3 regions of the Enterobacter cloacae complex sp. HYC074_NIDB genome follow, and region 2 is predicted to be linked to each of the others. Evidence: riboswitches for the same ligand, from Rfam matches in the RefSeq annotation. Region 2 holds a riboswitch; each other region holds the start of a gene.

Region 1 (4,514 bases), 2.3 Mb from region 2:
CCTTTGCGCCAGTCGCACCGGTATCCCCTTTATCACCCTTTGCGCCAGTCGCACCGGTATCCCCTTTATCACCTTTCGCTCCATCTGCACCGTTGATGGGTTTAGGTGCATTTTCGAGAGCAGTAAGGCGGCTATCCTGAATATTATCGACGTGTTGAAGGTTGTTAATGGCTGTGCCGTTAGTCGCCACACCCTGTAAGGCCGTCTCACTTTTCAGACTGGCGGAATCGGCAAGCGCGCCAGCAAGCAACGCTTTCTGATGTGCGTCGTTAGCCATTTTATCCACGACTAACACGCCCAGTTTTGTGGACTGAAGGTCGTCGTTAACCTGCGTTAAGCGGTTATCCGTTGCGCCATCACGGTTAATACTATCAGCGTTGTTTTGTGTAATTTGATCTTGATGGTCATTTACAATATTAGTGATTTGCTGATCGTCCCAAACCGTATTCGCGGCTTCAGCCTGGCTCATTGTACCCGCTAAGACAACGCCCATTACAAAAATAGCAGTAAAGTTTTTATTCATAGATTTCATTTAAAAAGCTCACATCATTAATTATCGAAAATACTGAAGCTGAACAGCTTTATTTTTTGGATTTAAAAAACGGTTGAAGATTATCTAAATCTTATTTAGTAACGCGAGTGAACTATCAATTAAACGCAAACCAATGATGTTGATCTAAGTCATAAATACTATGAATAGTTCCGAGGGCGTAAAAGTCATTTTGCGGTTGTTATTAATGTAAACATTAAAGTGAAAATGACGAGGGAAATGAGAGGGTCAGATTAAGTAATTGACAGAAATAAATTTCTGCAAAATAAATGTTTACATTGATGCCTGAGTTTATTTCATACGAAAGCAGGTGGGCTGTCTTATAAAATCACTCCCGGTGAGTCATTATGGATAAAAATAAAATTTCTCAGCACAGAAAGTGAATATTATATTTAATGAGTTCTTAACAAATATGGCGGGATAATTAACTGAACAATAATGTATACATATTGAGCGTAGTTAATATCTTGTCGTTTATTGTTCGTTACAGGGGGTTAACGGACAGCCAAAACTCCTTGCACCCGGGTTACCCCCCGGTTACACTACATGACTACGAAATGCCATTTTGTAAGTAACTGTTTTATAAGTAATTTGACTCGGGGTGCCCTTCTTTGTGAAGGCTGAGAAATACCCGTATTACCTGATCTGGATAATGCCAGCGTAGGGAAGTCAGATGCCTACCCGGTCATCGCTTCTTCACGCACGGCAGGAGCGAAACCATGCAGCCTGACCTGCTCGACTCACACGTTTTACATCAATTCCGAACCCGTTCCCCGCTCACGCACTGTATGACCAACGATGTCGTGCAGACCTTCACCGCCAATGTGCTGCTCGCGCTGGGCGCTTCCCCGGCAATGGTGATCGAAGCCGAGGAAGCGGAACAGTTTGCCGCGCTTGCCGATGCTCTGCTCATCAACGTGGGTACACTCACCGCACCGCGCGCCCAGTCGATGCGTCGGGCTATTGAGAGCGCTGTAGCCGCGGGCACACCCTGGGTTCTGGATCCGGTTGCGGTTGGCGCGCTGGCGTTCCGCACCCGTTTTTGCCAGCAAATATTATCCCTTAAACCTGCGGCCATTCGTGGAAACGCCTCCGAAATCCTCGCCCTTGCCGGAATGAGTGCGGGCGGGCGCGGGGTTGATTCCACCGATACGGCAGCGAGCGCGTTGACCGCTGCGCAGACGCTCGCCCGTCAGACCCATGCCGTTGTGGTCGTCACAGGAGAAGTGGATCACATCACTGATGGTCAGCGAACCCGTACGGTCGCGGGCGGCGACCTGCTGATGACCCGCGTGGTAGGAACTGGCTGTGCGCTCTCGGCGGTCGTCGCCGCCTGCTGCTCGCTGCCTGGCGACAGGCTTGATAACGCGACGGCTGCCTGCGGCTTTATGAAGCGCGCAGGGTCAGTTGCCCTGACTCAAAGCCGGGGGCCCGGCAGCTTTTCCTCCGCGTTTCTGGACGCGCTTTACGCGCTGGAGGAACAGGTATGACACGCATAAATGCCCTGACTATTGCGGGAACCGATCCCAGCGGCGGAGCGGGGATCCAGGCAGACCTGAAAACCTTCTCTGCGCTCGGCGCTTACGGATGTTCGGTTATCACCGCGCTGGTGGCGCAAAACACGCGCGGTGTACAGTCGGTGTATCGCATTGAGCCGGATTTTGTCGCCGCACAGCTGGATTCGGTATTCAGCGATGTACGTATCGACACCACCAAAATTGGCATGCTCGCAGAGGCGGACATTGTTGAAGCGGTCGCGGAACGTCTCAAACGTTATCAGATAAAAAACGTGGTGCTCGATACCGTGATGCTGGCCAAATGCGGCGATCCGCTGCTCTCCGCCTCGGCCGTCGACACCCTGCGTAAAAAGCTGCTGCCGCAGGTGGCGCTGATCACGCCAAACCTGCCTGAGGCCGCCGCGCTGCTGGATGCGCCACACGCGCAAAACGAACGTGAAATGAAAGAGCAGGGCAATGCGCTGCTGGCGATGGGGTGTCGCGCGGTGCTGATGAAAGGCGGTCATCTCGATGATGCAGAAAGCCCGGACTGGCTCTTCACCCACGATGGCGCGCAACGTTTCACCGCCCCGCGCGTACAGACCAAAAACACCCACGGCACGGGCTGTACGCTCTCGGCGGCGCTGGCGGCGCTGCGTCCCCGAAACGCGAACTGGGCGGATACGGTACAGGAGGCGAAGATCTGGCTCTCGGACGCGCTGGCAAAAGCCGATTCTCTGGAAGTGGGTCACGGTATTGGGCCGGTTCACCATTTTCATGCATGGTGGTAAGCCGTATACTGGCATAAAACCTTATGCCAGAGAAAAACAGAGATGGAACAAGCGCATACCCGGTTAATTGCTCAACTCAAGGAACGAATTGCCGCACCGGACAACACGCCGCTGTATCTGAAATTTGCCGAAACGGTTAAAAACGCGGTACGCAGCGGCGTGCTCGCGCACGGTAATATTTTGCCTGGCGAGCGCGATCTGAGCCAGCTTGCCGGTGTGTCGCGCATTACGGTGCGTAAAGCGATGCAGGCGCTGGAAGAGGCTGGCGTCGTCACCCGCGCGCGTGGATACGGGACGCAAATCAACAATATCTTTGAATATTCGCTAAAAGAGGCGCGCGGGTTTTCTCAGCAGGTGGTGCTGCGGGGCAAAACGCCCAACACGCTGTGGGTCAATAAACGCGTCGTGAAATGTCCGGAGGAGATCGCCCGCCACCTTTCCCTTGCGCCAGACAGTGATGTATTTCTGCTTAAGCGCATCCGCTATGTGGATGACGATGCAGTATCGATAGAGGAGTCCTGGGTACCAGTAGGATTAATTCCCAACCCGGACGACATTGGCGTCTCGCTTTATGATTACTTCCGCAGCCAGAATATCTTGCCGCAGCGCACCCGGTCCCGCGTCAGCGCCCGGATGCCGGACAGCGAGTTTCAGGCGCATATCAAGATGGACGATAAGATACCGGTGCTGGTGATCAAGCAAGTCGCGCTCGATCAACAGCACCGGCCAATTGAGTACAGCATCAGCTACTGCCGCAGCGACCTATACGTCTTTGTGTGCGAGGAGTAGGGCCTCGCGCGTGGGGGCGCAGTCGCCACCGCGATGGCTGACTACCCAGGCGGCTACGGCATTGCCAAGCTGCACCGCCTCTGGCAGTGACCATCCCGCGGCCAGACCGGCAAGGGTACCTCCCGCATGGCTGTCACCCGCGCCGATGGTATCGACCACGGTAGCAGGAAACGCCGGAACGTGTCCGGAAGCGTCACCGTCATACCAGACCGCCCCGTCTTTATCATGGCGTATGATCAGCGCAGCGCCAAACCTCTGCTGCCACCGTGTGCCGAGCTCTTCCACGCTTACGCCAAGCCATTCTGCGGCAAGTTCCGCCTCCTGACGATTAAGCGAGACAATCGGTTTGCAGGCCATAATCCTTGCCATCAGCGGGTCGGGAATATCCGCGATGCGCGGACCGAAATCGATAAAGAGCGTCGCATCCTGAAGACTTTCCAGCCAGGCCGTCAGCAGCTCACCGCTGGGGGACGCCAGCTGGTAGCCGGACAAAGAGATCAGGCTCCCTGCCGGCACGCTTAACCCGTCCAGCCAGCGCTGCTGCCACTGATTCTCCACGCCGCTGAACGACATAAAGGTCCGTTCACCGTCAGGCTCCACCAGCGCCAGGCACCAGCCGTTATCGCCCGTTTCCGCTTCCACGGCGCTGTGCAGATCCTGCTTCGCCATGGCGTTACGGATAATATCGGCCCACACGCCGTGGCCGACAGGAAGCGCGTTTTGCGCAGCAATGCCGAGCCGCTTCAGGGCGATGGCGATATTCAGCGCGCAGCCGCCAATATTCACTCCCTGTTGCTTCAGTTCGATATCACACCCGCGCCAGGGCAGAGCGTAGGCGTCGGCAATCACGTCGATGACCGCCGCGCCGAGCACCGTTACGGGACGCGT
Region 2 (4,514 bases):
GCCGGGTCGAGCGCCGAAAAGGGTTCGTCGAGCAGCAGCAGCGGCTGCTTGCGCACCAGACAGCGCGCCAGCGCCACGCGCTGGCGCTGGCCGCCCGAAAGCTCACCCGGTAGTCTGTTGATAAACGCAGCCAGGCCCATTTGTTCGGCGATTGCCTCCAGCGTCTGACGCTGCGCAGCACTGAGCTTTAACCCCGGATCCATACCCAGCGCGATGTTCTGCCACACCGTAAGATGATTGAACAGATTGTTTTCCTGGAACAGCATCGACACCGGGCGTTTAGCTGGCGGAGCGTAGGTATACTCGCCATTATCAATGACGATCGACCCGCTGGCAGGCTGTAAAAAACCGGCAATCAGATTGAGCAGGGTACTTTTTCCGGCCCCGCTGGGGCCAAGCACTGCTATTCGCTCTCCCTGACGAACGGAGAGGGTAAAACGCATTGGCAGGTGCTCATAAAGCCAGGTTACATCAGTCAGTTTTAACATCACGCCCCGGAAGTTTTTCGATAACGGTAAATAACGCAAAGCACAGCAGTAACAGGAGCAGCGCCGTGACGGCGCCGTCCTGGCTACGATAGGAGCCAATTTGCTGATAAAGCCAGAACGGCAGCGTGCGGAAATCCTCGTTGCCGAAGAGGGCCACCACGCCAAAATCGCCAATCGACAGCACGCAGGCAAACGCCAGCGCCTGGGCCAGCGGACGCTTTAGCGCGCGCAGTTCGACCACCTTCAGACGCTGCCAGCCCTGCATGCCCAGCGACTGACACAGCAAACTGTAGCGGCTGTTGACGTCGCGCATCGGGTTTTCCAGCACCTTGAGCGCGTAAGGGATGGCCATCAGTGCGTTGGTAAAAATGACGATGCCGTCGGCGCTTTCCGGCAGGCCGATGGTGCTGTTGAACAGTAAAAAGAATCCGGTCGCCAGCACAATGCCCGGCATCGCCAGGATCAGCATACCCGTCAGCTCCAGCGCGTGTGCGGCTTTACGGGCATGACGCGCGTACAGCTCGCGGCTGCTCCAGAGCAGCATCATGGTCAGGATCACGCACAGGATCCCGGCTGCCAGCGCGATGCGCAATGAGGTCCACGTCGCCTGCCACAGGACAGGCTGTTGCAGTACCGACAACACATTGCGATTCAGGCCATCAACAATAACGGCCAGCAGCGGGGGCAGCAGAAGCAGGAGTGCCAATGCGATTAGCATAAAATCCGCGACGCGGCTGTGCAGGCTGTCCTGCGGATCGCGCCAGCCTGTCAGGTTATTGCTACCTGTGGGGATCGCTTTACTTAGCCGCTGGCTGAGTAACACCAGCGCCAGGCAGCAGACCATCTGCACGATCGCCAGCAGCGCGGCGCGGCCCGGATCGTAGTCGTAACTTAAGGCCTGATAGATCGCCAGCTCAATGGTGGTGGCCTGCGGCCCGCCGCCGAGAGAAAGTACGGTCGCGAAGCTGGCGAAGCAGAGCATAAAGATTAGCGCGGCAACCGGAGCAATCTGGCGTCGCAGCCACGGCCATTCGACAAAGCGGAAGAACGACCAGCCGCGCATGCCAAGCTGGGCGGCAATCTGACGCTGCTCACCGGGAATGTTTTCCAGCGCCTGTAAAAAGAGGCGCGTCGCCATCGGCATATTGAAAAAAATATGCGCCAGCAGAATGCCTTTCAGGCCGTAAGGGGAGAAGGTCCATTCCAGACCAAGCAGGTTGAAGAGGGATGCCAGCCAGCCCTGCCGACCGTAGACGCTCAGAATGCCGAACACCGCCACCAGCACGGGCAGGATCAGCGTCATCGCGCACAGCCGCAGCAGGGCAAGCCTGCCGGGGAAACGTCTGCGATAGAGGGCGCGTGCAAGGAAAATGGCCGGGATCGCCGACAGCAGCGCGGAGAGAAACGCCTGCCAGAAGGAGAAGCGGATGACGTGCCAGAGATAGCTGTCGTGCCAGAGGGCGAGCAGATCGCTCTCTGGCGCGTTAAACCACAGCGCAAGGAATGCACCCAGGCTGACGACGACCATCAGTACGGCGGCGAGCAGGCCGGGAACTAACCAGCCGGGGATCAGCGGCTGACGGCGCGTTGCCATTCACTAATCCATGCGGCGCGCTGGGCGGCAACCTGCTGCGGCGTAAATTCCAGTGAGGTTTGCGGCTTGTTTAGCTGCTCAAAGCCTGCCGGCAGCGCAACGTCAGTGACCGGGTACATCCAGTTGCCGGTCGGAATAGCGTTCTGAAATGCCGGGGAGATCATAAATTTCAGGAATTTTTCGGCAAGCTCCGGCTGTTTGCTCGCGGCGGTGCGGGCGGCCACTTCCACCTGCAAATAATGCCCTTCAGCAAAGTTCGCGGCGGCGTAGTTGTCTTTCTTCTCGGCGATAATGTGGTAGGCCGGAGAGGTAGTGTAGCTCAGCACCAGGTCGCTTTCGCCTTTCAGGAACAGGCCATAGGCTTCGCTCCAGCCTTTGGTGACGGTAACGGTTTTCGCGGCCAGCTTCTGCCACGCTTCCGGCGTTTTATCCCCGTAAACTTTTTGCATCCACAGCAGCAGCCCCAGACCCGGCGTGCTGGTACGCGGATCTTCGTAAATCACGCGCCATTTCTGGTCACTTTCGACCAGCTCTTTCAGGCTTTTGGGCGGATTCTTCAGCTTGTTTTTATCGTAGACAAACGCAAAGTAACCGTAATCAAAGGGAACGAAGGTGTCGTTTTTCCAGCCGCCCGGTACGTTAACGGCATCTGCCGCCACGCCGCTTTTGGCGAACAGTCTGGTTTGGGTGGCGGCTTCCAGCAGGTTGTTATCCAGCCCGAGCACCACGTCGGCTTTGCTGTTTTTGCCTTCCATGCGCAGCCGGTTAAGCAGCGAGACGCCATCTTCCAGCGCCACGAATTTCAACTCGCAGTTGCAGTCCGCTTCAAAGGCTTTTTTTACCACCGGGCCAGGGCCCCAGTCGGCGGAGAAGGAGTCGTAGGTGTAGACCGTCAGAACAGGCTTAGCAAAAACAGGCAGCGCAAACAGCGCCAGCAGAGGAAGAACGTTTTTTAACACTTTGCACCTCAGGGTTGAGTGGCAAAGGATTTTGAGCGACAGCCTCAAATCCCTTCGCCGGCGTTATCCGGATCAGGTTCGACGGGTATTATCTCAGCGCACATCTGTGATGCAGCACCCCGTTGAGAACGGCGCTATTGTAATGATTTGGTGAATATTACGAAAGCGTTATGGCTCCGGCGGCGCAAACCAGGCGGATTTAAAATCAAACCAGCCCAGGGTGTTCATCCGCAGGCCGCGCATGCTGCGCTGGCCCTGGATCAGCAGCCAGTGGTGAATCAACGGTACGATCGTCTGCCCGGCCAGTAATTCCTGACACCAGGCGGCCAGATCCATTTCTCCTGCCCGCCACCGTGCGGCGTCCTGCTGCCAGTCCCGGTTGATACAGTGCTGAATCAGGGGCACTTCGTACAGGTGAGAAAAGAGCGAGAAATCAAGCGGCAGCGTAAAGTTTGCGCTGTTGAGCCAGATATCGCTGATGACGTCTCCGCGATGCCATTCATCATAATCGACTTCCTGTATCGCCAGCGTCACGCCTTCGGCTGCCAGCAGCGTGCTCATGATCCTTGCGATAAACCTGTGCTCAATGTGATCGCGATAGTAGCTGAGGGTGATGGTCTCCAGTCCGGCAGGTTTTTCACTGCGCACTGGCTGCGCATGGTGCCAGCGCGGAAGCAGGCCATAGGCCGGGAACCACCAGGTCTGGTATTGCTCCTCTGCGTGATAAATCAGGTTAGCAGGGGCAAGAATATGGCTGATCCACCTGCGTACGTCGTGGTTTGCCCCGCGATGGCTGCGGCTATCAAAGAGCAAGTAGTAGCAGCCCTCCTCCAGGCGGCTTTCGAACGCCTTTTCACCGGCTGTTGGCCCTTCCAGGGTCAGGCCTGCGCTCAGCTCTTCGTTGAGATCCGGTAACACCCAGACGTTCACTTCGTCGATCAACGCCCTGTAGCCAAAGTAATCATCAAAGGCGCGGATCTTCAGCTGATTACTGTTGTTTCGTGTAACGGAGTAGGGGCCCGTACCAATCGGCTGGCTGGAAAAATTGTTCAGGGAGCGCCACTCGGCAGGCAGGATCATTGAGGGGACGTAGCCCAGAAGCCACGGAAGCCATTTGTCCGGCTGCGATAGCTCAATATCCAGCGTCCAGGCCGTTGGGGAGTGGATCCGCGAGATATGCGAATAGAGCGGCAGCGTGCGGGCTCGCTCTAAGGAATCGATAACGTCGCGCATCTCCAGCTCGCGTCCATGGTGGAAATGAATGCCGGGGCGTAAGAAAAAGCGCCAGTGGCGCGGGGAAAGCTGTTGCCAGTGGTGCGCGATATCCGCCTCCAGTTCCCCGTTTTCCTCATTTATTCGCGTCAGGCCGCTGAAGATTTGTCGGGCCATGTGGGTTTCAGAACGCCGTAACGCCGTGCCGGGCAACAGATTTTTCATCGGACGGTAGTAGAGCACCCGCAGAATGTGTCGGCC
Region 3 (4,514 bases), 460 kb from region 2:
GGGGATCGGCAACTTATCAACGTCGGCTTTGCTTTTGATCGGTGAGGTAAAACGCGGGCCCTCGCCGGTTTCGAAATAGAGCCCAAGGCCCATCGCATCCGGAATGGTGAGAATGTCCGAAAAAAGAATGGCGGCATCGAGCGGGAAGCGGCGCAGCGGCTGGAGCGTCACTTCACAGGCCAGCTCGGCGTTTTTGCACAGCGACATAAAATCGCCCGCCTGCGCGCGCGTGGCTTTGTACTCTGGCAGATAGCGTCCCGCCTGGCGCATCATCCACACCGGGGTGACATCAACGGGCTGGCGCAGCAGCGCACGCAGATAACGATCGTTCTTCAGTTCGGTCATTTTGCAGTTCCTTATTGCGTCAGTCCGTCAGTGTAACACTACTCATACTCGGCCCGACACATTGCCACGGTATCTTCTATCAGGCGACGCGCCACCGTTCCCGGCGGGGGCAGCAGCGGTAAATCGTCGTAGCGATACCAGTTCGCCTCCAGCAGCTCTTTCTGATCGATAACAATCTCGCCGCTGTCGTATTCCGCCATAAACGCGGTCATCAGGGACATCGGGAACGGCCACGGCTGCGACGTCACATAGCGCAGGTTTTTCACCTTAATGCCGCTCTCCTCCATCACCTCGCGCGCCACCGCCTGTTCCAGCGTTTCGCCGACTTCCACGAACCCGGCGAGGACAGTATGAATGCCGTTGCGATGACGGGTATGTTGCGCCAGCAGGATGGAATCATCACGGCGGATGGCGACAATGATGCACGGTGCGATTTGCGGGTAGTAGCGTTCACGGCAGTGGCCGCAAAGCATTGCCCACTCGGTTTTGCTCGGGTGCATGGTGTGGCCGCAGTAGCCGCAGTATTTGTGCGAGCGGTAAAACTCCGCCAGCTGCACGCCGCGCCCCGCCAGCTGGAACAGGCCGACATCCCGATCCAACACCTGACGAACGGATCCCATATCCTGACGACGAGCCTGTAGGATCAACCATACCGGATCGCCCTGCCACTCGCCGATCCGCAGCGCAGGTTGGCCGACGAGATCGAAGATTTCTGCCGCACCGTAGGGTATCTCCCCACCGGGCAGCCACAACTTTTGCTCGTGACTGACGATCCACCAACCCAGATCTGATTTTTCAATAATACGATCCATATCTATTGCACTACCTTCGCTTCACTGACATGTTGTTAGCATTGTGGTTACATTTTGGATAAGCAGATCCCATTCTAAACCTTATGGAGTCGACCATGTTAAACCAGCTGGAAAGCCTGACTGAGCGCGTTGGAGGAAGTAACACCCTGGTGGATCGCTGGCTACATGTGCGCAAGCATCTCCTTGTGGCGTATTACAATCTGGTCGGTCTTAAGCCTGGCAAAGAATCCTTTATGCGGCTGAACGAAAAAGCGCTGGATGATTTTTGTCAGAGCCTTGTCGACTACCTCTCCGACGGCCATTTCAACCTTTATGAACGCATTATCCGCGAAATGGAAGGGACAACGCCGTATTTAGCGGCCAGTAAACTCTGTCCGCTGCTGGAAGCCAACACCCAGCGGATCATGGACTACTACGATTCCGCGCTGGAGAACGCTATCGATCACGATAACTATCTTGAGTTTCAGCAGGCGCTTTCCGACCTTGGCGAAGCGCTGGAAGAGCGATTCACGCTGGAAGACAAGCTCATCGCCCTCGTGCTGGACAACAACCTGAATATCAGCACCAGCGATAACGTTGCGCGCCCTGCTTGAGTTCTTAATCGTTAACGAGTAATTTACAACCATTCGCCCCTCTGCGGAGGGGGATTTTTCTTGTCGGAGTGCCCAGTGTGAAAGCACGGGCTGAGACCGTTAATTCGGGATCCGCGGAACCTGATCAGGTTAATACCTGCGAAGGGAACAAGAGTCACACTGCTGTTGTATCGCCCCTGAGGCGATCTTCTCTTGCTTCATCCGTCGTCTGACAAGCCATGTCCTTCACTTTTGGAATGAGCTATGTCTACTGCAAAACTGACCCGCCGCGAACAGCGCGAACACGCACAACGCTTCATCGACACCCTGGAAGGCACCGCTTTCCCGAACTCGAAACGCATCTACATTTCCGGCTCACAGGCTGATATCCGCGTCCCGATGCGCGAAATCCAGCTCAGCCCGACGCTTATCGGCGGCAGCAAAGACAACCCGCAGTTTGAAGACAACGAAGCCGTGCCGGTGTATGACACCTCGGGCCCGTACGGCGATCCTGATGTGGCTATCAACGTCCAGCAGGGTCTGGCAAAGCTGCGCCAGCCGTGGATAGAGGCGCGTAACGACTGCGAAGAACTGAGCGTACGCAGTTCTGCGTACACCAAAGAACGCCTGGCCGACGACGGTCTGGACGCGCTGCGCTTTACCGGCCTGCTGACGCCGAAACGCGCTAAAGCGGGCAAATGCGTAACCCAGCTGCACTACGCGCGCCAGGGTATCGTCACGCCGGAGATGGAGTTCATCGCCATCCGCGAAAACATGGGCCGCGAGCGCATCCGCAGCGAAGTGCTGCGCCACCAGCATCCGGGTGAAGGGTTTGGCGCTCGCCTGCCGGAGAACATCACGCCGGAATTTGTGCGTGATGAAGTGGCCGCCGGGCGCGCCATTATCCCCGCCAACATCAACCACCCGGAATCCGAGCCGATGATTATCGGCCGCAACTTCCTGGTGAAGGTCAACGCCAACATCGGCAACTCTGCCGTCACCTCGTCCATCGAAGAGGAGGTGGAAAAGCTGGTCTGGTCCACGCGCTGGGGCGCGGACACGGTGATGGACCTTTCCACTGGCCGCTACATCCACGAAACCCGCGAATGGATCCTGCGTAACAGCCCGGTGCCGATTGGCACCGTCCCGATTTATCAGGCGCTGGAGAAGGTCAACGGCATCGCCGAAAACCTCACCTGGGAAGCGTTCCGCGACACGCTGCTGGAGCAGGCGGAACAGGGCGTGGACTACTTCACCATCCACGCGGGCGTGCTGCTGCGCTACGTGCCGATGACGGCGAAACGTCTGACCGGTATCGTCTCACGCGGCGGTTCGATTATGGCGAAATGGTGCCTTTCCCATCATCAGGAAAACTTCCTCTACGAACACTTCCGCGAAATCTGCGAAATTTGCGCCGCGTACGACGTCTCCCTGTCGCTGGGCGACGGCCTGCGTCCTGGCTCCATCCGCGATGCTAACGACGAGGCGCAGTTTGCCGAGCTGCACACGCTGGGCGAGCTGACCAAAATCGCCTGGGAGTACGACGTGCAGGTGATGATTGAAGGCCCGGGCCATGTGCCGATGCAGATGATCCGTCGCAACATGACCGAAGAGCTGGAGCACTGCCACGAAGCACCGTTCTACACGCTGGGGCCACTGACAACTGACATCGCGCCGGGCTATGACCACTTCACGTCAGGCATTGGGGCGGCGATGATCGGCTGGTTCGGCTGCGCCATGCTCTGCTACGTGACACCGAAAGAGCACCTCGGCCTGCCAAACAAAGAGGACGTGAAGCAGGGACTGATTACCTACAAGATTGCCGCCCACGCGGCGGATCTGGCGAAAGGCCATCCGGGCGCGCAAATTCGCGACAACGCCATGTCCAAAGCGCGCTTTGAATTCCGCTGGGAAGACCAGTTTAACCTGGCCCTCGATCCGTTCACCGCCCGCGCCTACCACGACGAAACCCTGCCGCAGGAATCGGGCAAAGTCGCGCACTTCTGCTCCATGTGCGGACCAAAATTCTGCTCGATGAAAATCAGCCAGGAAGTACGCGATTACGCCGCCGCGCAGACCATTGAAGTCGGCATGGCGGACATGTCGGAAACCTTCCGCGCGAAAGGCGGCGAAATCTACCTCAAAAAAGAGGAGGCATAATGTACCAGCCTGATTTCCCCCCTGTCCCCTTCCGCTTAGGGCTTTACCCGGTGGTGGACAGCGTGGCGTGGATCGCTCGCCTGCTGGAGGCAGGCGTTCGCACGATCCAGCTACGCATTAAGGATAAACGCGATGAAGAGGTGGAGGCCGACGTGATCGCCGCTATCGCGCTGGGACGTCGCTACCACGCCCGCCTGTTTATCAACGACTACTGGCGGCTGGCGGTTAAACACCAGGCGTACGGCGTGCATCTGGGACAGGAAGATCTGGAAACGACCGATCTCAACGCGATCCGTGACGTCGGTCTGCGGCTGGGCGTTTCTACCCATGATGATATGGAGATCGACGTGGCGCTGGCGGCCCGCCCCTCTTACATCGCGCTCGGGCACGTTTTCCCAACGCAAACCAAACAGATGCCGTCCGCTCCACAGGGTTTGACGCAGCTGGCGGCCCACGTTAAGCGCCTTGCCGATTACCCCACCGTCGCCATCGGCGGGATCAGTCTTGAACGTGCGCCCGCGGTGCTGGAGACCGGCGTCGGCAGTATCGCCGTCGTCAGCGCTATCACCCAGGCGGCAGACTGGCAGGCCGCCACCGCGCAGCTTTTACAACTGGCAGGAGCAGG

Evidence for each region. A riboswitch is a leader RNA that binds a small molecule or an ion and turns the genes downstream of it on or off. The one in region 2 is predicted to bind thiamine pyrophosphate.
Region 1: linked by a shared signal. The riboswitch ahead of thiM (hydroxyethylthiazole kinase) and the one ahead of thiB (thiamine ABC transporter substrate binding subunit) in region 2 are both predicted to bind thiamine pyrophosphate.
Region 3: linked by a shared signal. The riboswitch ahead of thiC (phosphomethylpyrimidine synthase ThiC) and the one ahead of thiB (thiamine ABC transporter substrate binding subunit) in region 2 are both predicted to bind thiamine pyrophosphate.

What each region holds. Positions count from the first base shown of each region.
Region 1 is NZ_CP114214.1:3,134,275-3,138,788, reverse strand. Features, by position in the region: gene O1724_RS15205 (YadA-like family protein) at 1-523, opposite strand, end outside; TPP riboswitch at 1,138-1,234, shown strand; gene thiM (hydroxyethylthiazole kinase) at 1,270-2,040, shown strand; gene thiD (bifunctional hydroxymethylpyrimidine kinase/phosphomethylpyrimidine kinase) at 2,037-2,837, shown strand; gene O1724_RS15190 (GntR family transcriptional regulator) at 2,880-3,626, shown strand; gene O1724_RS15185 (PfkB family carbohydrate kinase) at 3,600-4,514, opposite strand, start outside.
Region 2 is NZ_CP114214.1:800,252-804,765, forward strand. Features, by position in the region: gene thiQ (thiamine ABC transporter ATP-binding protein ThiQ) at 1-488, opposite strand, end outside; gene thiP (thiamine/thiamine pyrophosphate ABC transporter permease ThiP) at 472-2,082, opposite strand; gene thiB (thiamine ABC transporter substrate binding subunit) at 2,058-3,041, opposite strand; TPP riboswitch at 3,073-3,173, opposite strand; gene sgrR (HTH-type transcriptional regulator SgrR) at 3,210-4,514, opposite strand, start outside.
Region 3 is NZ_CP114214.1:342,110-346,623, reverse strand. Features, by position in the region: gene hemE (uroporphyrinogen decarboxylase) at 1-345, opposite strand, end outside; gene nudC (NAD(+) diphosphatase) at 384-1,157, opposite strand; gene O1724_RS01710 (Rsd/AlgQ family anti-sigma factor) at 1,253-1,750, shown strand; TPP riboswitch at 1,805-1,914, shown strand; gene thiC (phosphomethylpyrimidine synthase ThiC) at 1,994-3,889, shown strand; gene thiE (thiamine phosphate synthase) at 3,889-4,514, shown strand, end outside.